Linked DNA regions of Caulobacter sp. FWC2. The protein of the gene in region 2 binds, or shares a complex with, the protein of the main gene of each other region. Links are inferred from orthologs where the notes say so. Each region holds a gene or a part of one and is shown on either strand. Other genes may lie near its edges. The genes, in order: CSW62_RS16480 and uvrB.

The links.
Region 1: the proteins of uvrB (region 2) and CSW62_RS16480 are in contact, whole or in part, in a crystal structure (PDB 7EGT), measured with the Thermus thermophilus proteins. The link is inferred for Caulobacter sp. FWC2 from one-to-one orthologs. Residues at the interface, in WP_096411307.1 of Thermus thermophilus: Glu23, Leu25, Arg26, Asp27, Gly28, Glu29, Arg30, Phe31, Arg55, Glu326, Asp327, Phe328, Glu379, Ser382, Gln383, His398, Gly400, Arg401; in WP_096412145.1 of Thermus thermophilus: His654, Arg656, Phe657, Gln666, Asp668, Glu669, Lys680, Arg681, Leu682, Ser683, Lys685, Tyr686, Ala687.

The regions. Positions count from the first base shown.
Region 1 is NZ_PEBF01000001.1:3,426,693-3,441,122, forward strand. The notes cover bases 5,324-8,371. They hold CSW62_RS16480 (UvrD-helicase domain-containing protein), read left to right. Parts: upstream 5,324-5,658; coding sequence 5,659-8,085; downstream 8,086-8,371. Other genes in these bases: CSW62_RS16475 (hypothetical protein), read right to left, coding at 5,324-5,514; CSW62_RS16485 (hypothetical protein), read right to left, coding at 8,119-8,371. In the rest of the region: CSW62_RS16425 (TVP38/TMEM64 family protein), read right to left, coding at 1-220; CSW62_RS16430 (ParA family protein), read left to right, coding at 449-1,117; CSW62_RS16435 (pyridoxal phosphate-dependent aminotransferase), read left to right, coding at 1,250-2,452; CSW62_RS16445 (glutathione S-transferase family protein), read right to left, coding at 2,585-3,220; CSW62_RS16450 (DUF2171 domain-containing protein), read right to left, coding at 3,326-3,568; CSW62_RS16455 (DUF6807 family protein), read left to right, coding at 3,705-4,607; CSW62_RS16460 (DUF4169 family protein), read left to right, coding at 4,630-4,806; CSW62_RS16465 (ribbon-helix-helix domain-containing protein), read left to right, coding at 4,810-5,019; CSW62_RS16470 (hypothetical protein), read right to left, coding at 5,045-5,302; more of CSW62_RS16475, read right to left, coding at 5,305-5,323; more of CSW62_RS16485, read right to left, coding at 8,372-9,591; CSW62_RS26435 (hypothetical protein), read left to right, coding at 9,871-10,032; CSW62_RS16495 (low temperature requirement protein A), read right to left, coding at 10,029-11,192; CSW62_RS16500 (hypothetical protein), read left to right, coding at 11,284-11,787; CSW62_RS16505 (50S ribosomal protein L11 methyltransferase), read left to right, coding at 11,826-12,692; CSW62_RS16510 (aminopeptidase P family protein), read left to right, coding at 12,855-14,430. UniProt on the Escherichia coli protein: A helicase with DNA-dependent ATPase activity. Unwinds DNA duplexes with 3'-5' polarity. Translocates on single-stranded DNA with 3'-5' polarity. Initiates unwinding more efficiently from a nicked substrate than double-stranded DNA.
Region 2 is NZ_PEBF01000001.1:4,283,260-4,297,622, reverse strand. Bases 5,797-8,777 are described here. They hold uvrB (excinuclease ABC subunit UvrB), read right to left. Parts: upstream 8,426-8,777; coding sequence 6,167-8,425; downstream 5,797-6,166. Other genes in these bases: CSW62_RS20365 (prolipoprotein diacylglyceryl transferase family protein), read left to right, coding at 8,599-8,777; CSW62_RS20375 (hypothetical protein), read left to right, coding at 5,797-6,099. In the rest of the region: CSW62_RS20405 (acetyl-CoA carboxylase carboxyltransferase subunit alpha), read left to right, coding at 1-462; CSW62_RS20400 (lysozyme inhibitor LprI family protein), read left to right, coding at 479-886; CSW62_RS20395 (lysozyme inhibitor LprI family protein), read left to right, coding at 972-1,355; CSW62_RS20390 (nitronate monooxygenase family protein), read left to right, coding at 1,422-2,399; CSW62_RS20385 (AraC family transcriptional regulator), read right to left, coding at 2,465-3,454; CSW62_RS20380 (methyl-accepting chemotaxis protein), read left to right, coding at 3,707-5,500; more of CSW62_RS20375, read left to right, coding at 5,653-5,796; more of CSW62_RS20365, read left to right, coding at 8,778-9,366; CSW62_RS20360 (radical SAM protein), read left to right, coding at 9,314-10,720; CSW62_RS20355 (hypothetical protein), read left to right, coding at 10,717-10,998; CSW62_RS20350 (hypothetical protein), read right to left, coding at 11,125-12,069; CSW62_RS20345 (DNA/RNA non-specific endonuclease), read right to left, coding at 12,116-13,018; CSW62_RS20340 (hypothetical protein), read right to left, coding at 13,042-13,512; CSW62_RS20335 (hypothetical protein), read right to left, coding at 13,525-13,848. UniProt on the Escherichia coli protein: The UvrABC repair system catalyzes the recognition and processing of DNA lesions. A damage recognition complex composed of 2 UvrA and 2 UvrB subunits scans DNA for abnormalities.

The DNA.
Region 1 (14,430 bases), 860 kb from region 2 along the record:
AGGCCATGACCGCGAAGGCCGCCACGGCCATCGGCAGGGCCCAAGGCCCGCTGGCCGCGCCCAGCCAATGCTCGACGGCTGTCTCGCCGTTGACCCCCAGCAACTGCGCGCCGAACAGGAAAACGACGCCGACTCCGCCAAACAGCACGAACGAGACCGCCACCGTGCGCCAGGCGCGGGCGTCCATATTGGTCACGAAGTCGATGATGCGGCGGATCACGGCCCCTCCTCGCGCAGGCGCCGCCCAGGGTCAAGCGCCGCCGCCGAAACAGGGGCGGGACAGATGCAAAGGAAACGGGCGAATTTCCGGCCAGGCTTGCCGAACCGCGATCCGGGGACATTAAGACTCGCCCGTCACGACAAATCGGTTGCGGTTCCTTCACATGACAGCGTTACTTATCCACAGGTCGCAAGGGCCGAAAACCTTGGCCTGATAGGGAGTTTTAAAGTGAAGACCTTGGCTGTGATCTCGCGCAAGGGCGGCTCCGGCAAGACGACCTTGTCGGTCAATCTCGCCATCACCGCGCACTTGGCGGGGTTGAAGGTCATGCTCGCCGATATCGACCCGCAGCGTTCGGCGTCGGATTCCGTGCGCGCACGCACCGGCGACGGCCCGTTCCTGGCCGAAATCAACGCTGGCAAGCTGTTCTCGACCAAGGCCCAGGCCCAGCAGGCCGACTTCGACGCCGTGATCATCGACACCCCCGCCGCGCCCGAGGCCGAAGTCCTGCAGGCGATCAACAGCGCCGACCTCTGCGTTCTCGTCTGTCGCCCGACCTTCCTGGACATCGCCTCGGTGGCGCGCTCGGCCGAGTCGGTCCGTCGCCTGGGCAAGAAGGGCATCATCGTTCTCAGCCAGGCCCCCTCGCGCCGCAACGGCGTGGAGCCGCCGGCCGTGCTGAAGGCCGCCGAAGCCCTGCGCTTCACCGGCATGCCGCTAGCCCCGATCGGCCTGCGCGCCCGCACCGTCTTCCAGCAGTCGGTGGCCCACGGCCGCTCGGTCTGCGAATGGGAGCCGGGCTCGGCCGCCGCCGAGGAGATCAACCGGCTGTGGGACCTGATCGCCCCTATGCTGCTGGGCGACCACGTCAAGACCCTCGCCGCCAACCAGGCCTGACGCGCGCTTTACCGGCCTTCATGAGAATGTCGCCTAACCGCGTTGCGCCGCGGCGAACGGGCGCGTAAAGACCCCCGCAATCCTGAAACGGTCCCGTTTGGCGGACCAGTAAGCACAGGGGAGTCCTGCATCATGTCGCTCGAGTCCGCCGCCCTGCGGCGCATCGCACCGTCGGCCACCATCGCCATCAGCGCCAAGGCGCGCGCGCTGAAAGCCGCCGGCCGCGACATCATCGCCCTTTCCGCGGGCGAGCCGGACTTCGACACGCCGGACAATATCAAGAACGCCGCCATCGACGCGATCAAAGCCGGCAAGACCAAGTACACCGACCCGGACGGCATGCCCGAGCTGAAGGCCGCCATCTGCGCCAAGTTCAAGCGCGAGAACGGCCTGGACTACAAGCCGAGCCAGGTCCACGTCGCCCCGGGCGGCAAGCCGGTGATCTACAACGCCCTGGTCGCCACTCTGAACCCGGGCGACGAGGTCATCATCCCCGCGCCCTACTGGGTCTCTTACCCCGACATGGTTCTGCTGGCCGGCGGCGCGCCCATCTCGGTCGAGACCACCGCCGAGAGCGGCTTCAAGATCACGCCGCAAGCTCTGGAAGCGGCGATCACGCCGAAGACCAAGTGGCTGATCATCAACAGCCCGTCGAACCCCTCGGGCGGCGCGTACAAGCGCGAAGAACTGCAGGCGATCGCCGAGGTGCTGCTGCGTCACCCGCAGGTCTGGGTGCTGACCGACGACATGTACGAGCACCTGGTGTTCGACGACTTCGAGTTCACCACCATCGCCCAGGTCGAGCCCAAGCTCTATGACCGCACCCTGACGATGAACGGCGTCTCGAAGGGCTATTCGATGACCGGCTGGCGCATCGGCTACGCCGCCGGCCCCGAAGCGCTGATCAAGGCCATGGGCAAGATGATCAGCCAGACGACGTCCAACCCCTGCTCGATCTCGCAGTGGGCGGCGCTGGAAGCGCTGAACGGCACGCAGGACTTCATCAAGCCGAACGCCAAGCTGTTCCAGGAACGCCGCGACCTGGTGGTGTCGATGCTTAACCAGGCCACCGGCCTGCACTGCCCGACCCCGGAAGGCGCCTTCTACGTCTACCCGTCGTGCGCCGGCCTGATCGGCAAGACCGCGCCCTCGGGCAAGGTCATCGCGACGGACGAGGACTTCGCCGGCGAGCTGCTGGAAGCCGAGGGCGTGGCGGTCGTGCACGGCGCGGCGTTCGGCCTGTCGCCGTTCTTCCGCATCAGCTACGCGACCAGCAACGAAGTCCTGGAAGACGCCTGCGCGCGCATCCAGCGCTTCTGCGCCAGCGTGAAATAGTCGACAGATCCTCCCCCGCGATGCGGGGGAGGTGGCCCAGCGGGCCGGAGGGGGCTAGCTCGGCCTTCACAGCATTCGCCCCCTCAGTCGCTCCGCGACAGCTCCCCCGCACACGGGGGAGCATCTTTATCCCTACCCGTCGATCCAGTCGGTCAGGCCTTCGCGGGCGTGAACTTCGCGCAGCGCCGGCCGCTGGCGGATCGTGTCGAGATAGCGCTTCAGGTTTGGCCATTCAGTCGCTGGCTTGGGCATGTTGCGCGTCCAGCGGCACAGGATGGTCGCCAGCAGGTCCACGGTCGTGAAGTGGTCGCCGACCAGATAGTCGCGGTCGACCAGGCGGGCGTCCAGCCGCGCAAGACCCGCCTCGATGCGCTCGCGGGCGGCGGCCTGCACGGCTCGCTGGGCTTCTCCGCCGGCGGGCTCGTGCGGATAGAACCAGGCCCGGAAATGGGGCTGAAAGCTGTTGGCCAGCCACAGCGTCCAGCTGAGATATTCGGCGCGCGCGGGCGATCCAAGCGGCGGCGCGAAGCCGGCTTCCGGATGACGCTCAGCCAGCAGGGTCGCGATGCCCGCCATCTGGGTGACCGGCGCGCCGTCGACGATCAGGGTCGGCACGACGCCGTCGGGATTGAGCGCCAGATAGTTGGGCGTCTTGTGCTCGCCCTTGTCGAAATCAAGCAGCTTGGCCTCGAACGGCACGCCCAATTCGAGCAACAGCCAATGGATGGCCGTGCCGGCCGTGCTGGGCGAACCATAGAGCGTGTACATCGAACCCCTCCGTGCTGACGCGGCGGATAGGCGGATGCTTCTGGGGTCCGGTCAAGCAAAAGGCCTCCGCCCTTTCAGGCGAAGGCCGTCGAAATCCCCGAGCGTCTAGTCCTTGGGCTTTTCGCGCCACTTGGACTTGGCGTCGTCCTTGGTCACGCTCAGGTGGAGCTTGTCGTCATTGATATATTCCACCCAGTCCAGCGGGATCAGGTGGTGCTTGAAGCCCGCGCCCAGATCCAGCTTGGCCAGCTCGATCTCACCGCCGATGATGTGGTCCACGCGACCGACATGGCCGCCGTCCGAGCCGACGACTTCCTGGTGTTCCTTGATTTGCGAGAGGTCGATCATGTGTCGTCTCCAAGATTAAGCGAGACCGTGACGGGTCCCTCGCGACATCAAACGGCCATGCCCCTCGTTAAGTTTCAGCTTGCCATGCACGCATGGATTGTTCTTGATACGTTCTGAGTGGATTTGGGGACGACGCATGAGCCTTCGCGCCTTTCTCGCCAGCGCCCTGCTTCTGGTCGCCGGCCCCGCATTCGCCGATCCGGCCATCGGCAAGCGGGTCGACGCCATCTTCGCCGACGACGCGGTGACCCTGACCGAGGCAGGCAAGACCGTGTTGGTCTACCGCACCAAGCCGCTCGATCCCGCCGCCGAGCCCGGCCGCTCGAACTATGTCGGCGTGCTGTACGCGCCGGACGGAACGGCCTTGACCGAGGACAGGCCCGGCGACCATCCACACCAGCGCGGTATCTGGTGGGCCTGGATGAAGGTCCAGACCGGCGGCAAGACCGTCGCCGATGGCTGGTACATGAAGGGCCTCAGCTACTTCGTCCGCTCGAAGACCTTCCTGGGCGACGCCGAGGGCGGCGGGACCCTGACGGTCGAGGTCGACTGGATGGTCAATTCCGGACCGGAGCTGGCCTATGTCGCCCGTGAGACCACCAAGGTCACGGTGCGCCCTCTGAAGAGCGGCGCGCGGCGGGTGGAGTTCGACACCACGATCACCTCCCGCGTCGACGCCCTGGGCCTAGGCGGCAGCGAGGACGATCGCGGCTTCGGCGGCTTCTCGATCCGTCTCGTCGATCCCGAGCACCTGACCTTCGCCTCGGCGGGGAAGACGATCACGCCGAATGGCGCGGCGATCACCGCCGGCGGCAATATGGGCTTCGCCTGGACCGGCGACGGCGCCCCCGCCTGGGCGGTGGGACTGGCCTGCAAGGCCAATGGTCAGGCGGTGACGCGCTGGATGCTGTACAACGACCGTTCGATGCAGAACTGCGTCTTCCCCGGCCGCGCGCCGCTTGTCCTGAAGAAGGACGAGGCGTTGCATCTGCAGGAAACCTTGGTCATTCGTTCCATTCCCAAGAAGAAGTCCCCGTAAGCGCCCAAGGAAGCCTGGAGAAATGGCCGACATCGTCAATCTGAACCAGGCCCGCAAGGCTAAGGCCAAGGCCGATGACAAGGTCCGGACGTCCGAGAACCGCGCCAAGTTCGGCCGCACCAAGGCCGAGAAGACCCTGGACGCGGCGCGGGCCGACAAGCTGAAACGCGACCTCGACGGCGCCAAGCGCGAGGACTGAGTTTTGGCTGGCTTGAAGAAGCGATCCGTGAACCTGGCCGGCCACGCGACCTCGCTCGCCTTGGAGCCGGAGTTCTGGGCGGTGCTGGACAAGGCGGCGGCCGATGAGGCGATGAGCCTGGCCGGCCTGATCCAGAGGATCGATCTTGAACGCGGGGAGCGTCCGCTGGCCTCGGCCTGCCGAGTGTTCGCCCTGATGCGGGGTGGCGGCTAAGTCAGCGAAAAGAGGAAGGCCTCGCCTAGTCCCGCAGCTCCGGCGTCACAGCGGGGCGCCGCTGCGTCGGGATCGGTGGCGGCTGCGGGTTTGGGGCCGAGCGTAGCGTTCTCGACAGCTCCGGCAGGCTCTGACGCCAGTCGGCCTGGCCGCCGGCCATGACTCCCAGCTTCCAGGCCCCCAGGATCGTCGTCGCCAGGATGGCGATGACCAGTAGGGCCGCGAAGAGGCCGCCGGCGCTATCGCGGTGCGCGTGTCCGTCGTGCGCGAGCGTCTTGGCCATGATCAGCCCGGCGTCTTGGGCGCGTCAGGAAGCTTCGGCGCATCCGGCAACTTCGGCGCCGAGGCCGAGATGTTCACATCGACCTTCTTGTTCTGCGTGAAGCCGCCGGACATCACGAAGAATGCGAGAACCGCGACGATCACAACCAGTCCGCCCACGATGAACGCCAGGCCGGTGTTACCGCCACCGCTGCTGCTGGTTCCTTCGGCCATGAGAGTCTCCGTGCCTATTCGGCTTTGTTCGTGATGGCGGATCAACGGTACGTGAGCTCCGAAGTTCCTTTCCCGACACTTCGCCGCCGCTCGGCGGCGCCGGTTGGGGCTTAAGCTCCGCGCGGTTTGTGCTACATATGTTCCATGTATCCCGATGATGACTCGCTCGAAGCCGCCGGCGGTTTCCCGGGCGACCTGCCCTCTCCGCGCATCTCCGACCTGGCCCGGCCGCGCCCGCCGGCCCATGGCCATGCCACGCCCGACTATCTGGACGGCCTGAACCCCGAGCAGCGCGAGGCGGTCGAGACGACCGAAGGCCCGCTGCTGGTCCTGGCGGGGGCCGGCACCGGCAAGACCCGCGTGCTGACCACACGTCTGGCCCACATCCTGGCGACGGGCCGCGCCCGCCCGTGGGAAATGCTGGCCGTCACCTTCACCAACAAGGCCGCCCGCGAGATGCGCGAGCGGATCACCCACATCATCGGCCCGGAGGCTGAAGGCCTGCGCTGGCTGGGCACCTTCCACTCGGTGGCCGCCCAGATCCTGCGCCGCCACGCCGAGCTGGTGGGGTTGAAGTCGAACTACACGATCATCGACACCGACGATAACGAGCGGCTGCTCAAGCAGCTGATCGAGGCCGAGAACATCGACGCCAAGCGGTGGACGCCGCGGATCCTGTCGCAGATCATCGACGGCTGGAAGAACCGCGGCTGGACGCCCGACCGCGTCCCGACCAGCGAGGCGGGCGAGTTCGCCAACGGAAAGGGCATCAGCCTCTATCGTCAGTACCAGGAGCGCCTGCGCATCCTGAACGCCTGTGATTTCGGCGACCTTTTGCTGCACAATATCAGCCTGTTCACCGGCCATCCCGACGTGCTGGACGAGTTCCAGCGCCGCTTCAAATACGTGATGGTCGACGAATATCAGGACACCAACGTCGCCCAGTACCTGTGGCTGCGGCTGTTGGCTCAAGGTCGCCAGAACGTCTGCTGCGTCGGCGACGACGACCAGTCGATCTATGGCTGGCGCGGGGCCGAGGTCGACAACATCCTGCGGTTCGAACGCGACTTCGCCGGCGCCAAGGTCGTGCGCCTGGAGCGCAATTACCGCTCGACCGAGCACATCCTGGCGGCCGCCTCCGGCCTGATCACCGCCAACAAGGGCCGCCTGGGCAAGACCCTGTGGACCGAGGCGACCGGCGGCGAGAAGGTCAAGGTCAGCGGCGTCTGGGACGGCGAGGCCGAGAGCCGGATGATCGCCGACGAGATCGAGCGGGCCAAGAAGGCCGGCCGCAAGTACAACCAGATGGCTATCCTCGTGCGCGCCTCGTTCCAGATGCGCGCCTTCGAAGAGCGCTTCGTGATGCTGCAGATCCCCTACAAGGTGGTCGGCGGTCCGCGCTTCTTCGAACGGGCGGAAATCCGCGACGCTCACGCCTATCTGCGCCTGATCCAGTCGCCCGACGACGATCTGGCCTTCGAGCGGATCGTCAACACGCCCAAGCGCGGCATCGGCGACACCTCGGTGCAGAAGCTGCTGCAGATCGCCCGGCTGGGCGGCGTCTCGACCGTCGAAGCGGCGCGCCAGATCATCGCCAGCGATGAGCTGCCGGCCCGCACGCGGACGGCGCTCAGCAACTTCATCCGCGACCTGGACCGCTGGCGCTCGCTGATCGGCTCGGTCCACCACCAGCGCCTGCTGGAGACCGTGCTGGAGGAGAGCGGCTATACCGACGCCCTGCGCCTCGACAAGGGTCCGACCAGCCAGACGCGGCTGGAGAACCTGAAGGAACTGGTCCAGTCGATGGCCGCCTTCGATACGCTTGAAGCCTATCTGGAGCACGTGTCCCTGGTCATGGACCTGGACCGCGAAGCCACCGGCGACGCCGTCTGGATCATGACCCTGCACTCGGCCAAGGGCCTGGAATTCCCGCTGGTGTTCCTGCCCGGCTGGGAGGAAGGCGTGTTCCCCAGCCAGCGCAGCATGGACGACAAGGGCGAGAAGGGCCTCGAGGAAGAGCGCCGCCTGGCCTATGTCGGCATCACCCGGGCGCGCGAGCAGGCCCTGATCAGCTTCGTGGCCAACCGTCAGGTCTATGGCCGCTGGACGTCGCAACTGCCCAGCCGCTTCGTCGACGAACTGCCGATCGCCCACGTCGATGCGGGCTCCGAGACCGGTTACTATGGCGGCGGCCCCGGCATGCAGACGACGGCCGCCTCGCGCTGGGACGATCCCGGCACGTCCGCCTTCCAGGCTGGCAGCAGCTATGACAGCCCCGGCTGGAAGCGCGCCCAGGAACGCACCGCCGGCTTTGGCGAGCGCAACCCCGCCTGGCGTGGTTCCCAAGGTGTCCGCGCCGGCTCGTCCGCCCGCTCGGCCCCGATCGAGGGCGAAGGTCGCCTGGTCGCCGTCTCGGCCCCCAGCAAGAGCGCCTATGCGCGCGGCGACCGGGTGTTCCACGTCAAGTTCGGCTACGGCCAGGTCACCAGCATCGAAGGCAACAAGCTGACCGTGGTCTTCGACAAGGCGGGCGAGAAGAAGGTCATCGACAGCTTCGTCGAGAAGGCCTGATCTCCTCGCCCCGGTCGGGGCTAGAGGTCCCGCCTACTTCGCCGGCAAGCTCGCCAGCAGTTTGCGAGCCGCTTCGGCGTTGCTGTCGCCGTGCGGATTGCTGGCCACCGGCGTCAGCAGGGTCCGCGCGTCGTCGAACCGCTTCTTCTCGATCAGGGCCTGGGCCGCGTCCAGGCGCAGGTGGCTGATCTGGGGGGCGATCTCGACGGCCCGGATGCGCACATTGACCAGATTATCGGTCAGCGGCTCCAGGCTGCGAGAGTCGGCATAGCCGTGCAGGGTCGTAGGATTGTTGGGGTCCAACTTGAAGGCGCGGGCGAACAGCTTGCTGGCCTCGCCGAACGCGGCCTTGCGTTGGCTCTCGTCGGCATAGCCCGTGGCCATGTAGCTTTCGCCCAGGAGGACCAGGGCCTCCTCGTCATTCGGATTGGCGGCCAGCAGGGTGTTCAGGATCGCCTGACCCTTCGCGCGATCGCCCAAGGTGACCTCGGCGCGGGCCAGGACCATCTGGGCGAAGTGGTCGTTCGAGCGGCCAGCTTCGGATCGGATCGACGCCAGAACCTTGGCCTGGTCGGCCTTGGGCACCCCCAGCTTCAGCCGCTGGTTATCCAACAACAGGTCATCGGGGCCGGACGGCATGGCGGTGACCGTCACCTTGGCCTTGAACCGTTCCTTGCGCGGCAACACCCGGACCTGCAGCGACCGCCGCAGATACTGGCGCAGTTCGCCGTTCAGCTTGGCCGGATCGGTCCCGAACACCGCCTTCCAGGCCGTCGTCGGCGCCTGACCGCCGCGCACGGCGTCCAGATAGCGCGGCAGCAGCGCCGCCCGCTTGGGATCCGTCAGGATGTAGTGGGTCAGCAGCCAGGACTGGGCATAGTACATCTGGCCGTCCCACTTGCCGAGTTCGCTCAATCGCTTGCTCAGCAGATCCTCGGCGGGCAGCCAGACCAGGCTGGGCGTCACCAGGGCGTCGCCGCGCCAGCGGTTGTAGTCGCCGATCACCCGGCGATCGTTCTCCAGACTGGCCGTCATGTAGTACTCGGCATAGCCCTCGACCAACCAGGCCGGATAGGCATTGGCGTAGTACTGCATCATGAAGTGGTGGACGTATTCGTGCAGGGCGATGTCGTCGCCCTTGTTCCAGTCGTTCTCGTTGTCCTCGCTGCGCACGGCGACGGCGAAGACCTCGGTCAGGGTCGGGAAATAGAGCCCCGCCGTATAGGGCGGCGCTTCAGGGTACACGCGGCGCAGCTCGTCCTGGTTCCTGACCAGATAGACGGGCAGCTTGCGGGGCGAGCCATCACTGGCGCTGCGGCCATGCACGGCCCACAGCATGTCGTCGAAGTCCTCGAGCATGGTGGCGTAGTCGCGGACCGTCTTGTCCGTATGCCCGTAGACAATGAAGTGGTCGCTCTCGGCCCGCTTCCATTCGGCGTGGGCGGCCAGAGGCCCCGCAAGCAGCGCCAGACCCAGCACGCCGGGCAGCGCCCGTCGCAAATTCAACCGTAACATCGTCATTCGCCCCCAAGCGCAATCTTCGATTGAGATAAACGGTTTGACCGAAGACGCGCAAGCCTTGGGCTGTCATTCTGCCGCGGGGGTTGAACGCGACAGGCGGATAACCATATGCTAGTCAGGAAGCAGCCAACGCTACAGCCCAAGGCGGCTGAGCATCCAGGCGCTCCATCGCCCACCCGCCGTCACCAACGGCTCCGGGCGGATATCTCCACCCCTTATAATCTATCGGGTCCGGCGACACGCTCGACCCCTGTCTGGAACTTTATGAACACCAACTTTACCCGCAAGGCCGCCACCAAGAGCGCGCCCCACATGCCTTCGACCTTCCGCACCGCGACGCCCGTCCGTTCCGCCCAGCCCGACTGGGTCTGGCCCGGCCTCACCCGCGCCCAACTGCGCGACATCGTCATCGACCAGATCGGCTAACGCGGCCGTCTCTCCGCCAGCCACGTCTCCCACGCCCCGACCACGACCAGAACCAGGGTCGAAAGGATCGAGAGGACCAGCGGGCTGACGTGGCTCGCGATCGGGATCAGCGCCGCCAACAGCGCCAGGCCGACGATCCGCGTCCTCGACCACTGCCGAAACACAGACAGCTTGAAGACCAGGGCGCCGAACAGGAACAGCGCCGGTCCGCCGATCACGGCGGCGGCGGTCTTGAAGTCGGTGTGGCCTAGCGGATGGTGCAGCACCCACTCGTCGCCGACCGCCGCCACGATGACCCCGGCAACCGGCAGAAGGTGGCTGTAGGTATAGGCCACGCGCGCGATCCGGCCCGGATTGTCGGAATGGGCGATCGCCTCGCTGGCCGCCTCGGCGGTGAACGAGAAATAGATCCACCACATGGCGATGCTGCAGACCAGGGCGCTGGCGAAGGCCGCGATCACCTCGAACGTCCACGGCAGGCCGCCCACGGTCGCCCCGGTGACGATGACCGACTCGCCCAAGGCGATAATCGTGAACAGGGCGCAGCGCTCGGCCAGGTGACCGCCCTCGACGACCCAGTCGGTCGAGGACGAGCGCCCCAGGCCCGGCGTCCAGAAGCCCATGGCCGGCGAGGCGTATTCGATCGCCATGGCTACGCCCCAGATCAGCAGCCGCGCCTCGCCCTGCTGGAAGGCGCCGGCGATCCAGAAGATCGCCGACAAGGACAGCCATGCCAGGATCCGCGCGAAGTTCAACCGGTGGGCCGGCTCTCGCCAGACGCCGACCAGGAAGAACAGGGTCCGCCCCACCTGGATGAAGACATAGGCGCAGGCGAAGACGAGACCTCGCTTGCCGAAGGCGTCCGGGATGGCGGCCGAAAGGACCAGGCCCGCCGCCATCATCACGAACAGCATCACCCGCACAGGCGTCCGCTCGGGATCCATCCAGTTGGTCACCCAGGCCGTGAACACCCACGCCCACCACACGGCCAGCAGCAACAGCCCCGCGTGCAGCAGGCCAAGGCCGGTCGGGTGGCCGATCACGGCGTGCGAAAGCTGGGTGACCGCGAACACGAAGACGAGGTCGAAGAACAGCTCCACATAGGTGACCCGGGCGTGTTCGTGCTCGCGGCGTTCGCGCAACAGCGGCTTCTTGCTCATGACGTCCCTCTTCGCGGCCACCCTAGAATCCGCTTCATGAGTCTCGCGAGCGGGATTTCGAACCAAAGTCCTCGTCGCGCGCTATGCCGACATGGACCAGCGGCTCGAAAAGATCATCGGCCATCTGAAGGCCTTCACCCTCACCCGCCCTGTCGCCTTTGGCGCCCCGGCCTGCGCCGTGCTCGGCGCCCTGGCGGGACTGGCCATGCAGACCGGCGCGCAGGACGGCGCCTACACCTCTGAGATGGAAGCCGCCCCATACGCTCAGCAGGCGCAGGCCGAGCCGCTGTCATGGCCAGCAGGCAAGGTCCCGGACTATGTCGTCGGAACCGACTTCCTGCAGGCGACGCAGTCTCCACAGCCGATCCAGTACGCCGACTATGAACCGCCCCCGGCGCCGGAGCTTCCCGACTATGTTCCGGCCCAGCATGGTCCGGCGACGCCGCCCCTGCCGGCCGACGCGCCCAACTGGGCGTCGGAGCGCGGCGATATCCTCGACGTCTCGCTGCCCGAGGATCGCAGGCCGCAATCCGCACAGGCGCCCACCCCGCTCGTGATGGCGGACGCGGCCGCTACCGGCATGACGACGCGCTAAGGCTCGCTTTTCGCGCCCTTTAGAGCTAACAGGCGCGAATGACCGACTATACGCCCCAGCAGATCGTCGCCCGCGGCGCGCGCGCCGAAGCCGAGACCGCCGCCGACGCCATCGACAACCATCCCGGCCTCGAAGGCGCGACCTACTCGATCCTGGAAGAGGACGAGGACAAGGGCATCTGGCGCATCGACGCCTTCCCGACGACCGACGAGGAAGACGCCAGCCTGATGGCGCTGCTGGGCGAATACGACCTGAAGGTCGTCCGCGACACCCTGGCCGACGCCGACTGGCTGGCCATGGCGCTGTCGGGCCTGCCGCCCGTGCGCGCCGGCCGCTTCTTCGTCTATGGCATGCACGACCGCGGCCGCCTGCCGGCCAGCACCGTCAACCTGCGCATCGAGGCCGGCGCGGCCTTCGGCACGGGTCACCACGGCACCACCGTCGGCTGCCTGCAGGCCTATGACCGCCTGATCAAGGCCAAGCGCTTCAACAAGGTTCTGGACGTCGGGGCCGGCACCGGCCTGCTGGCCATCGCCGCCGCCCGCACCGGCAGCAAGCTGGCCGTCGGCACCGACATCGACAAGCCGTCCGTGCGGATCTCCAAGGAGAACGCCAAGGTCAACAAGGCCAACGCCAAGTTCGTCCACGCCTCGGGCCTGTCGAACCCGCTGGTGGCCAACAATGCCCCCTACGACCTGGTGTTCGCCAACATCCTGGCCCGCCCGCTGATCAGCCTGGCCCAGGACATCAAGCGCGCCCTGGTTCCCGGCGGCACGGTCATCCTGTCGGGCCTGCTGCGCACCCAGGAGCGGATGGTCAAGGCCGCCTATCTGTCGCGCGGCTTCAAGGTCGTGACCCGCATCCACCGCGACGCCTGGGCGACGCTGGTCCTGCAACGGCCGTAAAGAATGATCCTCCCCCGCGATGCGGGGGAGGTGGCCCAGAGGGCCGGAGGGGGCTAGCTCGGCCTACGCCGCGACGGCCCCCTCAGTCGGCTTCGCCGACAGCTCCCCCGCAGCGCGGGGGAGCATCTGGTCAGCAGCGCCTGAGAGGCTTAAATCCTCCCCATGCGCCAGACCTTCGACGAATCCACCGACCCGTCCTTCGGGCCCAAGCACGTCCCGCTGATCCGCGCCGCCATGGCCGCGCAGGGGCTGGACGGCTTCCTCGTGCCGCACGAGGACGAGCACCAGAACGAATATCTGCCCGCCGCCAATGACCGCCTGGCCTGGGCCAGCGGCTTCACCGGCTCGGCCGGCGCCGGCGTGATCCTCAAGGACCGCGCCGCCGTGTTCGTCGACGGCCGCTACACCTTGCAGGTCCGAGAACAGGTCGACCAGGGCGTGTTCGAGATCCGCGACCTCGTCGAGGGCGGCGTCCCGGCCTATCTGGAGACCACTGACAAGGGCGCGGTGATCGGCTACGACGCCCGCCTGCACAGCCCCTCGGCCTTGGAAGGCCTGAAGGCCGCCGCCCACCGCGCCGGCGCGATCCTCAAGCCCGTCGCGGCCAACCCGATCGACCAGGCCTGGGGCGACGCCCGCCCCGCCCAGCCGATGGCGCCGGTCGTGCCGCAGTACGTCGAATATGCCGGCGAAGAGTCGAGCTCCAAGCGAGCCCGGGTCGGCGCTTCGATCGCCGCCTTCGGCGCCGATGCGGTGGTGATCACCGCCCCGGCCTCGATCGCCTGGCTGTTCAATGTCCGCGGCGGCGACGTCATCCGCTCACCCCTGCCGCTGGCTCAAGCCATCCTCAAGGCCGACGGCACGGCCCGCCTGTTCCTCGATCCGGCCAAGGTGACCACCGACCTGCCGGCGTGGCTGGGCAATCAGGTCTCGCTGGAGACGCCGGACAAGCTGGAAGAGGCGCTGGGCGACCTGTCGGACAAGACCGTGGTCGTCGATCCTGGACAGTCCTCGGCCTGGTACTTCGACACCCTGGCCGCCGCCGGCTCGAAGATCGTGCGGGCCATGGACCCCTGCACCCTGCCCCGCGCCTGCAAGAACGGCGTCGAGCTGGACGGCACGCGCGAGGCTCACAAGCGCGACGGCGCGGCCCTGACCCGCTTCCTGCACTGGCTGGCCACCGAGGGCCAGATCAACCCGCCCGACGAAAAGGAGGCCGTCGCCAAGCTGGAAGGCTTCCGCGAGGCCACCGGCAGGCTGAAGGACCTGTCCTTCGACACCATCGGCGCGGCCAACGGCCACGGCGCCCTGCCCCACTATCGCCCGACCGAGCGGTCCAACGAACGCGCCGCGAGGGGCTCGCTGCTGCTGGTCGACAGCGGCGGCCAGTATCTGGACGGCACCACCGACGTCACCCGCACCGTGGCGATCGGCGAGCCGTCGGCCGAGATGGTCAACCGCAATACGCTGGTTCTGAAGGGCCACCTGGCCATCGCCCGCCTGCGCTTCCCGGCCGGCACCACCGGCTCGGCCATCGACGCCTTCGCCCGCGCCGCGCTGTGGGCGCATGGCCTGGACTACGACCACGGCACCGGCCACGGCGTCGGCGTCTATCTGGGCGTTCACGAGGGGCCGCAACGGATCGCCAAGGCCCCCAACCTCATCGCCCTGCAGCCCGGCATGATCGTCTCGAACGAGCCCGGCTACTACAAGGACGGCGAATACGGCATCCGGATCG
Region 2 (14,363 bases):
CTGGGCGCCGAGGAGCGCGGCCAGGCCGAGGCCATCGCCCGCTCGACCGAGCGCTGCTTGACCCTGGGCACGCCGATGGTCGCCACCATCGTCGGCGAAGGCGGCAGCGGCGGGGCCATCGCCCTGGCTGGCGCCAACCGCGTGCTGATCCTGGAGCACTCGATCTATTCGGTGATCTCGCCGGAAGGCGCGGCCTCGATCCTGTGGCGCGACGGCGCCCGGGCCAAGGACGCGGCGACCAACATGCGCATCACCGCCCAGGACCTGATCAAGCTGGGCATCGTCGACCGCATCGTCGACGAGCCCGCCGGCGGCGCCCACTCGAACGCGGACGTCGCCATCCAGGCCGTCGGCGACGCGGTCGAGGAAGAGCTGAAGGCCATGGCGCACATGAGCGCCGCCCAGCTGAAGACCCAGCGCGCCGAGCGCTTCTACGCCATCGGCCGCGCCGGCCTGCAATAGCGAGGGAGAGGCGGCCATGGGGCGGACGGGACTGATCATCGCGGCGCTACTGATGGCCGCGCCGGTTTCGGCGGCGGCGGCGGGTGACGAGCCCCGCTACAGCCTCGGCTACGACCGCTGCCTGAACTCGCCGGACGGCCAGAACACGCCGGGTCTCGTCAAATGCGCCCTGGCCGAGCTCAAGGTCCAGGACGCGCGCCTGAACCGGGCCTACACGGCGGACATGGCCGGCCTGGCCCAGAACCCCGACGCCAAGGCCGCCCTGCTCAAGGCCCAGCGCGCCTGGATCGCCTTCCGCGACGCCGACTGCGCCACCGTCCGGGCCTTGTCCGGCGGCACAATCTCCCCGTTCTACGCCGCGTCCTGCGAGCTCAAGCACACCGCCCGCCGGGCCCAGGCGCTGGAAGCCCTGTTAGCGCCCTGATCCGGCGGATGTGACGTCCGTCGGCAAGGTTTGCGGATCGCTGTTCTCTGGCTACGGTGGTGCTCCCTAGGTGGAGCTTGCCCCGATGATCCGCGTCCTCGCCATCGCCTCTCTGCTGCTGCTGGCCGCGCCCGTCGCCTCCCAAGCGCACGGCGAAACCACCCGCGAACTCTGCGACCGGCGGGGCGGGGCGACCATGGAGCAGGTGCAGTGCTTCGCCGGCTCGCGCGTCGCCGAGGACGCCCGGCTCAACCGCGTCTACAAGGCGCTGATGGCCCGGCTGAAGCCTGCCCAGAGGCTCGCCCTGCGCGACGAGCAGCGCGCCTGGATCAAGGACCGCGACGCCGCGTGCCTGCCCTACTATGACGAGACGCAATACGGCCAGCAGGGCAAGGTGGACGGCGAGGAATGCATCATTGACCGCACCATCCTCCGGGCCAACGCGCTGGCGCGGATCGGGCGGCGCTGATCCCTCTTGCCTGCCCCTAAGGTCACTCCGGCATAGTCTCCCAAAATTAGAGGGAGCGACCCAATCATGGCCATCAAGACCCGTTTCACCGAGCTGTTCGGCGTCGAGCACCCGATCGCCCAGGGCGGCATGCAGTGGGTCGGCAAGGCCGAGCTGGTCAGCGCCGTCGCCAACGCCGGGGCGCTGGGCTTCCTCACCGCCCTGACCCAGCCGACGCCGGAAGCCCTGGCCAAGGAGATCGCCCGCACCCGCGACCTCACCGACAAGCCGTTCGGCGTCAACCTGACCATCCTGCCGGCCATGACCCCGCCGCCCTATGCCGAGTACCGGGCCGCGATCATCGAGAGCGGGATCAAGATCGTCGAGACCGCCGGCTACAAGCCGCAGGAACATGTCGACGACCTCAAGGCCCACGGGGTCAAGATCATCCACAAGTGCACCGCCGTCCGCCACGCCCTGAGCGCCGAGCGGATGGGCGTCGACGCCATCTCGATCGACGGCTTCGAGTGCGCCGGCCACCCGGGCGAGGACGACATCCCCGGCCTGATCCTGATCGCAGCCGCCGCCGACAAGGTGAAGATCCCGATGCTGGCCTCGGGCGGCATCGCCGATGCGCGCGGCCTGGTGGCGGCCCTCGCCCTGGGCGCCGACGGCGTCAACATGGGCACCCGGTTCTGCGTCACCCAGGAGGCCCCGATCCCGATGGCCTTCAAGGAACAGATGGTCGCCAATGACGAGCGCCAGACTGACCTGATCTTCCGCACCCTGCACAATACGGCCCGCGTGATGCGCAACGCCGTCAGCCAGGAGGTGGTGCAGATCGAGCGGGCCGGCGGCGCCAAGTTCGAGGACGTCGCCCACCTGGTCGCCGGAACCCGCGGCCGCGATGCTCTGGCCAAGGGCGACACCGACGGCGGCATCTGGAGCGCCGGCATGGTCCAGGGCCTGATCCACGACATCCCGACCGTCAAGGACCTGGTCGACCGCATCGTCGCCGAGGCCGAGGCGCTCATTCGCGGCAGGCTGGCGGCGATGGTGGGCTGACGATCATCCGGTTGGCCGCGTTCGGTCGCCAACCGGAAACGCCTTCTCCCCGGAAACGCCTTCTCCTAGGCCGGCCGCCCGCGCGCGCGGGTCGTCGAGGGCAGTTCGCCGAACCGCTCCCGATACCGGCGGGCGAAATGCCCGAAGCTGGAGAAGCCGCAGGTCATGGCGATGGAGATGACGGAGTTGTCTTGATCGTGGAGCAGCAGGTGACGCGCGCGATCGAGGCGAAGCTCGCGCAGATAGGTCAGCGGCGCGATCCCTCGGTGCTGCTTGAAGCGGGCGAAGACGCTCCTGACGCTGACCCCGCAGGCGGCGGCGATGTCCTCGACGGTCAGCGGACGGTTCCAGTTTGCCTGGATATAGTCCTCAAGCACCTTCACGGCCGCGATCGAGGGGCTTTTCGGCTCCTCGGCGAGACGATCGGCGAAGCCGGAGAGATTTTCCAACAGGAAGGCGCTGCTCAGCGCCTGGCCCATCTCGATAAGCGGCATGTCGATATCCGCCTCCGTCGCCAGCATCCGCGCGAGGGCGAAGGAGATCTGCCGGGAGCGAACGCGCGTCGAGGTCGCGAGCGCCTGCAGGACGGGCAGGACGAACGGACCGTGTTGCGGATAGCCGACGATAGCCTCTGCCTTCCGGCGCAGCGCTTCGACGTCGAACTGCGTGACGATATGCTGATAGCCAGCGCCGTAGGACGCCAGGAACGACGAGTCCGGCGGTAGGATCGTCGTCGCGTCGGCATTGATTTGAGCCTGCCTGCCGCCGGATGAAATCCGCCCCTGGCTCGTCAGGCACAGCAATTGCCTGACGCCGGCCATATCGGAGAACGCGATATCGACGGGCGTGTCATAGCGGCAGTAGTGCAGGGTCACGCCACCCACCTGTACGCGGTTGGCCTGGGCGAAGAAGGGCGAGTCCTCCTGACCGGCGCTGGTGAGCGCCGCGCCATACTTGTCGCTCAGGGTCTCGGCCAAGCTGTCGCGATCGGTCGTCCGCAGGATCAGATGCGAGGCCAGTGGCAGGGCGTGATCAAGAAGTGGAAGATCGCTCAAAGCTCAATTCCGGATTGTGTTTTTACAATAATCGTTAAAGCTGATCCGTGTTCCGAATGTGCGACAAAAGGCCCTATGCTGCAAACTGAGCCTACGAATCTGCACTTATGGAACAATTGCGGCGAATTGGGATAAATATCACCTTAATTCTGGGCGCGTACGAAGGTCGGCGGAAATTAAAGTTAGCAGATTTTCCACCTTTGAAGGCCGAGCAACGCCAAGGCGATGCCGCGCCCTCTCCCGGAGAGCAGCATGTTCGGCATTCAAACTTCTTCCGGCGCGGAATCTTCGCAAACGCTCGCCGCGATCGGACGGGCGCTGGCCATCATCGAGTTCGACACCGCCGGCAAGATCCTCACCGCGAACGAGAATTTCTGCGCCGCCATGGGCTACGCCTTGTCCGAGATCAAAGGGCGGCATCACAGCCTGTTCGTCGAGCCCGACTATGCGCGCAGCGCGGAGTACACGGCCTTCTGGGCCAAGCTCGGGCGTGGAGAGTTCGATGCGCGGGAGTACCTGCGTATCGGCAAGGGCGGCGCGGAGGTCTGGATTCAGGCTTCCTACAATCCCGTTCGGAACGGGAAGGGCGTCGTGACCAAGGTGGTCAAGGTCGCGACGGTGATCACGGCCGAGAAGCTGCGCAACGCCGAGTTCGAAGGAAAGATCGAGGCGATTTCACGCGCACAGGCGGTGATCGAGTTCACGCCCGATGGACAGGTCGTCACCGCGAACGAGAACTTCCTGAAGGCTCTGGGCTATGCCCTTTCGGAGGTTCAGGGCCAGCACCATCGTATGTTCGTCGAGCCGGCGCTGGCTCGGTCGGCCGAATACCAGGACTTCTGGAAGACGCTGAACAATGGTGAGTTCGTCGCCGCCGAGTTCAAGCGCATCGGCAAGGGCGGCCGTGAGGTCTGGATCCAGGCGTCCTACAACCCGATCTTCGACGCCAAGAAGCGCGTCATCAAGGTGGTCAAGTTCGCGACCGACGTCACGCCCCGCGTCCGCGCCGTCGAGGAAGTCGCCAAGGGACTCGAGCAGTTGGCGAGCAACAATCTGAAGCACCGGATCGAGGCGGCCATCGACCCGGCCTTCGAAAAGGTTCGCCACGACTTCAACACCGCCATGGGCATGTTGGATGAGACCATGACCGCCGTGTCGGGGTCGACCGATGGCGTCAGCAGCGGGGCGGAGGAGATCGCGGCGGCGTCCGACGACCTGTCACGCCGCACGGAGCAGCAGGCCGCAAGCCTGGAAGAGACCGCCGCCGCGCTCGACGAGATCACCGCCACGGTGCGGCGCAGCGCCGAGGGCGCCAAGCAAGCCTCGGTCGCCGCCTCCTCGGCGCGCGCGGACGCGGTGACATCCGGCCAGGTCGTTGGCGAGGCTGTCGCCGCGATGGGGGAAATCGACAGCTCCTCACGGCAGATCACGCAGATCATCGGCGTCATCGACGAGATCGCCTTCCAGACCAACCTGCTGGCCCTCAACGCCGGCGTCGAAGCCGCGCGGGCGGGGGACGCCGGTCGCGGGTTCGCGGTTGTCGCTCAGGAAGTGCGCGCCCTGGCCCAACGCTCGGCCGACGCCGCCAAGGAGATCAAGGCCTTGATCGCCACCTCCAGCGCCCAGGTCGAACGCGGCGTGAAGCTTGTCGGCGAGACGGGGCGCGTCCTCACCGGCATCGTGGAGAAGGTGGCCCAGATCGATGGGTTGATCTCGGAGATCGCCAAGTCCTCGCAGGAGCAGGCCACGGGCCTTCACGAGGTCAACACCGCCGTCAACCAGATGGACCAGGTCACGCAGCAGAACGCCGCCATGGTCGAGGAAGCCACTGCCGCCGCGGCCAATCTGAAGGCGGGCTCGCGGGAACTCGCGCAGCTGGTGGCCCAGTTCGAGACCAGCGCTCGCGGCGGGCGGCGACCGCAGGTGGCCCAGCCGGGACGAGATCGCCCCGGCCAAAACCCGGTCGCGCGGCAGCAAGCCAGGGTCGCCGCTGCCATGGGCGGAGGTCGCGCGTCGCAGCAGGATCCCGGTTGGGATGAGTTTTAGCCACCGGCGGAGGGACGGTTAGCGCGGGCGTGCGGGCTAGGTCGCCCCTAACCCCCAGCGCCGAAGGGGTCGGCGGTCGCGTCGACTCTTCCGAAGATTGCGTCTCTCCCCCGAAGCCGCCTAAGCTGAGCCTTCAGTCGAGGGCGCTATCCATGTTTCGTCTTGTTTCCCCCGCCGCCGCGATCGCGGCCGCTGTTCTCTGCATGGCGCCCGTCGCCGCGCGGGCGGCCGAGGCCGCCGACGCGCCGCCGGCTGCGGTTCAGGCCAAGGTCGATGCGTTCATGACGTCGCTGAAGGCCGGCAAGGTATCCGAGGCTTACACGCAGGCCTTCGCCGGCACCCTGATGAGCAAGAAGCAGGCGGAGCTTGAGCAGGCCGTCGCCGGGACCGAGAACGGCCTGCGCTACTATGGGGCGCTGCGGGACTGGCAGCTGGTAGGGACGAGCAGGCCGGCGGATGGCTTCGTCGTGGCGGTCTATATGGCGCGGCTGGAGAGCGCGCCGTTGTTCATGCGCTTCCAGGCCTATGACAATGGCGCGAAGTGGATCGTCTACAACATCATCTTCAGCGACAACTACGACACGATGAAGGGCTGGTAGGCGGGCGCTTACCCCCTCCACCGGCTTCGCCGGTCCCCCTCCCCCAAAGGGGGGGAGGGGCGGTCGCCTACTTCCGCTTCTTCCGGAACTCTTCCGCCTTCTCCTGGCGGATCTCCGCGCGTAGGCGCTTCGGCGCTGATTTGTCGACCTCGTCCCCCGTCGCGGCCAGCACCTCGTTGGCGAATTCCAGGTCCATCAGCTTCATGCGCTTGATCTCGTCGCGCAGTCTCGCGGCGGTTTCGAACTCCAGGTTGGCGGCGGCCTCGCGCATCTTGGCCTCCAGGTCCTTGAGCGCGGCCTTGAAGTTGTCGCCGCTGAACGGGCGGTCGTCGGTCTCGGACATGCCCATCGGCACCAGCACGCGGTCGCCGCGCTCGTAGGGGCTGTTGAGGATGTCCTTGATGTCGCGCTTGACGCTCTCGGGCGTGATGCCGTGCTCGAGGTTATAGGCGTGCTGCTTCTCGCGGCGGCGCGAGGTCTCGGCCATGGCCCGCTCCATCGAGCCGGTGATCCTGTCGGCATAGAGCACGACCTTACCGTCGACGTTGCGCGCGGCGCGGCCGATGGTCTGGATCAGCGAGGTCTCCGAGCGCAGGAAGCCTTCCTTGTCGGCGTCGAGAATGGCCACGAAACCGCACTCGGGGATGTCCAGGCCCTCGCGCAGCAGGTTGATGCCGACCAGCACGTCGATATTGCCCATCCGCAACTCGCGGATGATCTCGATGCGCTCCAGGGTGTCGACGTCCGAGTGCATGTAGCGGACGCGGATGCCCTGTTCGGTCAGATATTCGGTCAGGTCCTCGGCCATCTTCTTGGTCAGGACGGTGACCAGGGTGCGGTAGCCCTTCTTGATGGTCTGGCGGATCTCGTCGACCACGTCGTCGACCTGGCTGGCCCCGTCCTTGGCGACCGGGCGCACCTCGACCGGCGGGTCGATCAGGCCGGTGGGGCGGATGACCTGCTCGGCGAAGACGCCGCCGGCCCGCTCCATTTCCCACGAGGCGGGGGTGGCGCTGACGTGCACCGTCTGCGGCCGCATGGCGTCCCACTCCTCGAACTTGAGGGGGCGGTTGTCGAGCGCCGAGGGCAGGCGGAAGCCGTACTCGGCGAGCGTCCATTTGCGGTTGCGGTCGCCCTTGTACATGGCGCCGATCTGCGGAACCGTCTGGTGGCTCTCGTCGGTGAACAGCAGGGCGTTGTCAGGGATATATTCGAAGAAGGTCGGCGGCGGCTCGCCCGGCTGGCGGCCGGACAGGTAGCGGCTGTAGTTCTCGATGCCGGCGCACGAGCCGGTGGTCTCGATCATCTCGAGGTCGAAATTGGTGCGCTGCTCCAGGCGCTGGGCCTCCAGCAGCTTGCCGTTCTCGTACATCCAGGCCAGGCGCTCCTTCAGTTCGGCGCGGATGGCGATGATCGCCTGGCGCAGGGTCGGGCGCGGGGTGACGTGGTGGCTGTTGGCGTAGACCTTGATGGTCTCCATGTCGGCGGTCTTCTTGCCGGTCATGGTGTCGAACTCGGAGATCGCCTCGACCTCGTCGCCGAACAGGGTCACGCGCCAGGCGCGGTCCTCATAGTGGGCGGGGAAGATCTCGATGGTGTCGCCCCGGCGGCGGAAGGTGCCGCGCTCGAAGGCCACCTCGTTGCGCTTGTACTGCTGGGCCACCAGGTCGGCGATCAGCTGCTTCTCGTCCACCCGGTCGCCGACCGTCAGGGTGAAGGTCATGGCCGTATAGGTCTCGACCGAGCCGATGCCGTAGATGCAGCTGACCGAGGCCACGACGATGACGTCGTCGCGCTCCAGGATCGCCCGGGTGGCCGAGTGGCGCATCCGGTCGATCTGCTCGTTGATGGAGCTGTCCTTCTCGATATAGGTGTCGGTGCGCGGGACGTAGGCCTCCGGCTGGTAGTAGTCGTAGTAGCTGACGAAGTACTCGACCGCGTTCTCCGGAAAGAACGACTTCATCTCGCTGTAAAGCTGGGCGGCCAGGGTCTTGTTCGGGGCCAGGATCAGCGCCGGGCGCTGGGTGGCGGCGATCACCTGGGCCATGGTGAAGGTCTTGCCCGAGCCCGTGACGCCCAGCAGCACCTGGTCCTGGTCGCGGGCGTTGATGCCGTCGACCAGCTCCTTGATCGCCGTCGGCTGGTCGCCGGCCGGCTGGTAGTCGGAAACGAGCTTGAATTTCTTGCCGCCCTCGGACTTGTCCGGCCGCGCGGGGCGGTGCGGGGTCCACAGCATGGGCATGGTCGCGTCAGCGACGTCCTGGACAACGTCCATGACGAAGGGCGTGGAGACGTCGGAAACGCCGCTATTGGGGGTGCGAGGCATGGCCCCAAGTTAGGGACCCGCGAGGCTCACGGCTAGAGGGCCTGCTGACGGGGAGTGGCAGCAGAGTGGCGGGAGGGGGCTCGTGACTCGTCGCGGAATGGCTCCGGACCTATTTGTAGCCAGCGCTCGTGCTCCAAATTGCGAAAGAGCATCGGACGTGGCCATGTCGCTGCATGATTTCGGTCTCGACCTCGCCCTTCGCCCATGTCGCGTTCGATCTCAGCGGATGGCTGAGCGGGTTGGCGCTGAGCGTGGTTCTGTATCGCTGGCGCCTGAAGGCGTTGGCCGAGAGCGTGGCCGGCCGTGTGGGCGGCGGCTACTTTGTCGCCCTGGCAATGGGCGCCTTGCCGGGCGCCTGGATGGCGGGTTCGCTGAACAGCCTGCGAGGCCCCAATCCGTCCCTGTCGCACAGCGTCGTCGGAGCGCTGGTCGGCGCCATCGTCGCGGTGGAGATCTATAAGGCGGTGAAAGGGGTGAAACGCTCGACGGGCGGGGTCTTCACCGGCCCCTTCGCCCTAGGCGTCGTTGTCGGGCGGCTGGGCTGCTTCTTCGCCGGGATCGCAGACGGCACCTATGGCTCGCCGACGCGTCTGCCCTGGGGCGTGGACCTAGGCGACCAGGTCTCGCGCCATCCCGTGCAGCTGTACGAGAGCTTGTCGATGGCGCTTTTTCTGGCCGCCTATCTCAGCGGTCTGGCCGTGCGCGCCGACTGGGCGATGCGGCGCGGGTTCTACGCGCTGTGCATGGCCTACGGCGCGCAAAGGTTCGTCTGGGAGTTCCTCAAGCCCTATCCCAAGTTGATCGGGCCGTTTAATCTCTTCCATCTGTTGTGCTTAGGGTTGCTGGCTTATGGATGGATCTACGACCAGCGCGAGCGGCGTCGCGAGCGTGCGCAAGTCGGCGCCGTATCTGTTTCTGGGCCAGACCACCAGTCTGTGTGAAGACTGCCTGGCCCTGGTCCCGGCCAAGATCATCGCCGAGGATAACGAGGTCTTCCTCCTCAAGCGCTGTCGCGAGCACGGCGTGCAGAAGACCCTGATCGCCGACGACCTGTCGTACTGGAAATCGCAGCAGGACTGGCTGAAGCCTGGCGATCGGCCGCTGAACGCGCAGACCCGCACCGACCATGGCTGTCCCTACGACTGCGGCCTATGTCCCGATCACGAGCAGCACTCGTGCTTGGCGATCATCGAGGTGAACGAGGCCTGCAATCTATCGTGCCCGGTTTGCTTCGCCGACTCCTCGGTCAAGCGCGAGGCCCACCGCCCGTTGGCTGAGATCGAGCGGATGCTGGACATCCTGGTAGAGTCCGAGGGCGAGCCGGACCTCGTACAGATCTCGGGCGGCGAGCCGACTCTGCACCCTCAGTTCTTCGAGATTCTGGAGGCGGCGCGGCGGCGACCGATCCGCCACCTGATGATCAACACCAATGGCCTGCGCATCGCTCGCGAGCCAGGCTTCGCCGAGCGCCTGGCGAAGTTCATGCCTCGTTTCGAGGTCTATCTGCAGTTCGACAGTCTAAAGCGCGAGCCGCTGATGGCCTTGCGCGGCGCCGACCTGACTCGGGTGCGCCAGGAGGCGCTGGAGGCGCTGGAACGCAACAACATCTCCACCACCTTGGTCGTGACCCTGAAGAAGGGTCTCAATGATGAGGAGATCCCCGACATCGTGCGCCACGCCTTGGCGTGGCGTTGCGTTCGCGGCGTCACCTTCCAGCCGATCCAGGACGCCGGCCGCAACGACGGCTTCGAGCCCCGACGCGACCGCATCGTTCTGACCCAGATCCGGCGGAGGATCGCTGAGGCGGGGGTTTTTGCGCTGGAGGACCTGATCCCGCTACCCTGCAATCCAGACCAGATCTGTATCGGCTACGGCCTGCGCAACGGCGCCGAGGTCATGCCTGTCACGGCCATGCTGCCACGAGAGCTGTTCGTCGCAGCAGTGCCCAATACCGTGACCTTCGAGGCCTATCCGGAGCTGCGGCGAGGGATGTTCGAGCTGATGTCGCTGTCGACGGCGCAGGTGGACACCTCCGAGAAGCTGGCCAGCCTGCTTTGCTGCCTGCCTGAGGCGGCGGTTCCCAAGGACCTATCATACGAAAACACGTTCCGCGTGGTGATCTCGCAGTTCCTGGACCGCTACAATTTCGACCTCGGCACGGTGAAGCGCTCGTGCGTCCACTTCGTCGAGCCGGACGGGCGGATCATTCCGTTCGACACCTACAACACCTTCTATCGACCCGGCGCGCCCGGGAACGGAGCGCTGCGGCGCGGTCGCGGGGAGCTGGCCGAATGACGGACGAGAGCGGCGGCGGACGCCCGGTCGCCAAACTGTTCGGGGCGCTGTTGATGGCTGTAGGCGGGCTGATCGTTGGCTTGTGCGGCCTATGCACCGCCGGCTTCGTGGTCATGACCGGCAAGAGCGACCCGAGCTCCGCCGGCGGCCTGCTGGTCATTGCGGCGGTCGTCGCGGGGATACCGATCGTGGTCGGCGTCCTCATCTTCATCGGCGGGCGCAACCTGTGGCGCGGCCCGCAGCCGTCACAGTCGTCGTCCAGCGATGTTCGTTCTTAGCCGTTCAGACGGCGCCCACGCCAATTAGCGCCGCCGCACGGGCGAACTTCAGGTTTTTGGAGTGAGCTCAACGTCGGCTCCTCGCGCAACCAAGTCAGCACCCCAGGCCGCAAGCCTCGTCCCTCCCTAGTCCCTCAGCGGCAGCTGGGCGTCGCCGAGGGTGACGCCGTCGAACACCGCCTCCGTGTGCAACTGGGCGATCTTGGCGGCGACGGTCGTGCAGCGCGCCGGATAGGTGTCGGAGCCGATGACCGACAGGGCGGTCAGCTGCGCCGCCAGGGTGGGTTTGGCCAGGGCGGCGGGGATCTTGTCCACGCCCCGGCCCTGGTGGGTGATGTCGGACGTCCAGATGGCCAGCCGGGGGTCCTTGCCGACCAGGCCGTAACGGCTGGCCGCGGCCTGGACCTTGCGGCGCATGATGCCTGAGGCGACCTTGACCGAGGCGTCGATCGCCAGAGGGTCGTTCAGCAGCCAGTGCATCAGCTTGGCGCCGTTGCGGGCCTCGGCCTCGCCCGCCGTGGTGGTGTCGGGGTTGAGATAGCTCATGAACCCGACCAGCTGGGTCTCGACCTTGCCGTTGGGGCGATGGACCTGGGTCTCGGTCTCGAGCGAATAGGAGGTCCCGTTTTCCGTCCGCCAGACCTTGCCGTCGAGCAGATGCAGGTCGGGGAAATAGTCCGCCGCCTTGGGCAGCTTCAGTAGAGCCCGGAACAGCAGGATGAGGTTGTCCTTGGGCGTGTGCGCCGCCAGTTGGTAGAAGCCGAAGGTGAAGCGGGCCCGGTCATAGGTGTTGAGCACCAGATGATGCCCGCCGCCCTCCGCGGTGACCGTTGGCCACATGAAGTGCGCCCAGAGGCCGATCGAGGCCGCCGCCGCCTCACGATCGTAATAGAGCTTGGGCAGCTTGCTCAGGCTGGGCTGATGGAGGCCGCGATGCTGTCCATCGCCGTCCTGGAACGCCACGGTCTGGCCCACCAGGAAGGCCGGCTCGGTCGAGCCCTGGACCTTGGCGGTCCACTTGCTGCCCTTCACCTGGGGCGCGCCGCTGACGCTGATGTCGAACTGGATCATGGTCGTCTCCCGCGCCGTCGGCGCGTTTCTGTCCGTTCAGGAAGGGTCAGTCCTTCACCGCGTTCGCGCAGCCCTGCCCATGGCCCCAGAAGCTGCCCTTGCTGCTTTCCAGGATGTTCTGGTCGCGGCGGGGGAGGGCGGTCAGGAAGTCCAGGCCAGTCTCGACCTCGAGCTGGCTGATCGGGACGATGAACTTGTCGGACGGCGTCTTCTTGTAGGCCTTGTTGTCGAGGCGGAAGCCGATCGCCCGGCCGCGCTGCGTGTCGTACAGCACCTTGAAATAGGCGGCCGGCGACAGGATCTTGTACGGGCCCTTGCCGATCCACAGCGCGCTGGAGCCGTAGATCGGGCCGGTGATCACGATCACGTCCTGGTGGCCGCCGCACAGCACGGCCGCGCGCACGTCCTCCTCCAGGAACCGCCACTGGGCGCGGTTGAAGCCGGCTCCCACCTGCGGCGACATGTTGCTCATATAGAAGCTGTCGTCGGTCAGGGGCTGGCTGGACTTGAAGTCGGCCGCCGGGGCCTGGTGGCCGCGGTCGCGGGGATTGGCCGGGTCGGTATAGTCCTGCGGCGTCGGGCTGAAGCCCTTGGCGTCTGGATCGGCGCGGAAGTTGTCGGCGCGCTTGGCGGTTCCGGTCAGGGCGGCGGGCGACAGCCGCTCGATCACCCAGTCGGGATTGCGCGTCTCCTTGTTGAACGACACGGCGTAGCCGTCGCGGCAGATCAGGATCTGCTTGGCCAGTTCGTCGTCGCCGCGATGCCGGGGCAGGCCGACCTGGGCGAAGCGGGCCAGGCAGGCCGCAGGGGCCGGATCGGCCCGGGCGCCCTTCTGCGGCGTACCCGGCGGCGTGGCCTGGGCCCGCGCGGCGCTTGGGGCCAGGGTGAGGGTCAGGGCGAGGGCGGGCGCCAGCGCCAGGATCGCGGCGCCCAAGAGCGAGCGGATCATGTCGGTCTCCTCCCTTCGAGGGATCAGGTCTGGGTCGTGTCGCCGGGGTTGGCCTGGCCGCCCGTGCCGCCGCTGCTGTTGCTGGAGATGCCCTTGGAGATGATGAAGCTGCCGCCGCTGATGCCGATCAGGCCCAGCACGGTCGGCGGCACCTCGACGAAGGCCCCGGCCTCGATCGACAGCAGCAGGAACAGCCCGGCTACCACGAAGGTGAAGATCAGGAACTGGAAGCGCGACAGGCTGGCCTTGACCGGCACGCGGCGGACGGCGGCGGCCACGGCGTCGGCGGTCGGCGCCTGGCCGCCGGCGGCGGTGACGGCCGCGACCAGGGCCGCCTTCAGCGCCGTCTCCGACGGGATCTCGGCGATCAGTCCGTCCAGCTCGCCGCGCTTGGTGGCCAGCCGCCAGGCGACCACGGCCGCGAAGCCCAGGATGATGGCGACGACGCCGATGCCGACGATGTAGGCCAAGAGGCCCCAGGGCGTGTTGATCATGATGCTTCCCCCTCAGGTGCGTTCGTAGAACTTGCCGCCGATGTGCACGCCGAGGCTGGCGGCCAGGATCGAGAGCGCCTCGGTCGGAAGTTCGGGCAGCTTGTCGGCGTGGGCCGAGATCGCCTGCAGTCCCAGGGTCGCGTACCAGCCGGCGAAGGCGACCACGACGCCCAGGGCCTGCACGCGCGCGGGCGAGACGCCGCCGGTCTTGCGATTGACGATCAGCCCCCGGATGTCGCCCCCGGAGAAGCCCTTCAGCAGCAACACCCCCGCGATCACGGCCAGCCAGATCAGCAGGCCGTATTCGGCATAGTCGGCGATCGGCTTCAGCGACATGTGCGCCCCGGTTGAAGGCCTACGCGACAAGACAAAGAGGCATGCGGGAAGAGGCGCGCGCGCGGACGTCGTGCGTCCGTCGACACATCAGAATTTACGCCCCCGGTACGGTTTCGAAGCTGACGCGAATTTCTTCGAGTGTCAACTCAGAGATGTTTTTGCAGTCGTTCCAACGTCAGCGGGTCGGGCGCGCCGGGGAAGTACTTGTCGAGCGCCTGCTGGAAGCTCGGCTCGTGCGGGGCGGCGGCGTGGAACAAGGTCAGGGACGAGCACAGCTTCAGGTCGTCGGGCGATCCGAACACGGCGTGGGCGTCGCGGCCGGGCAGGGCCAGGATGGCCTCGACCGCCTCGATCAGGCGCGCCCCAGCACGGGGTGAGCCAGATAGGCGCGGGCCTCGTCGAGATCGGCGATGGCGTAGAAGCTGGCGGTCGGGCTGTGGCCCAGGCCGGCGATCTGCGGGAACACGAACCACATCCAGTGGCTGGCCTTCCGGCCGCGCTTCAACTCGGCCAGG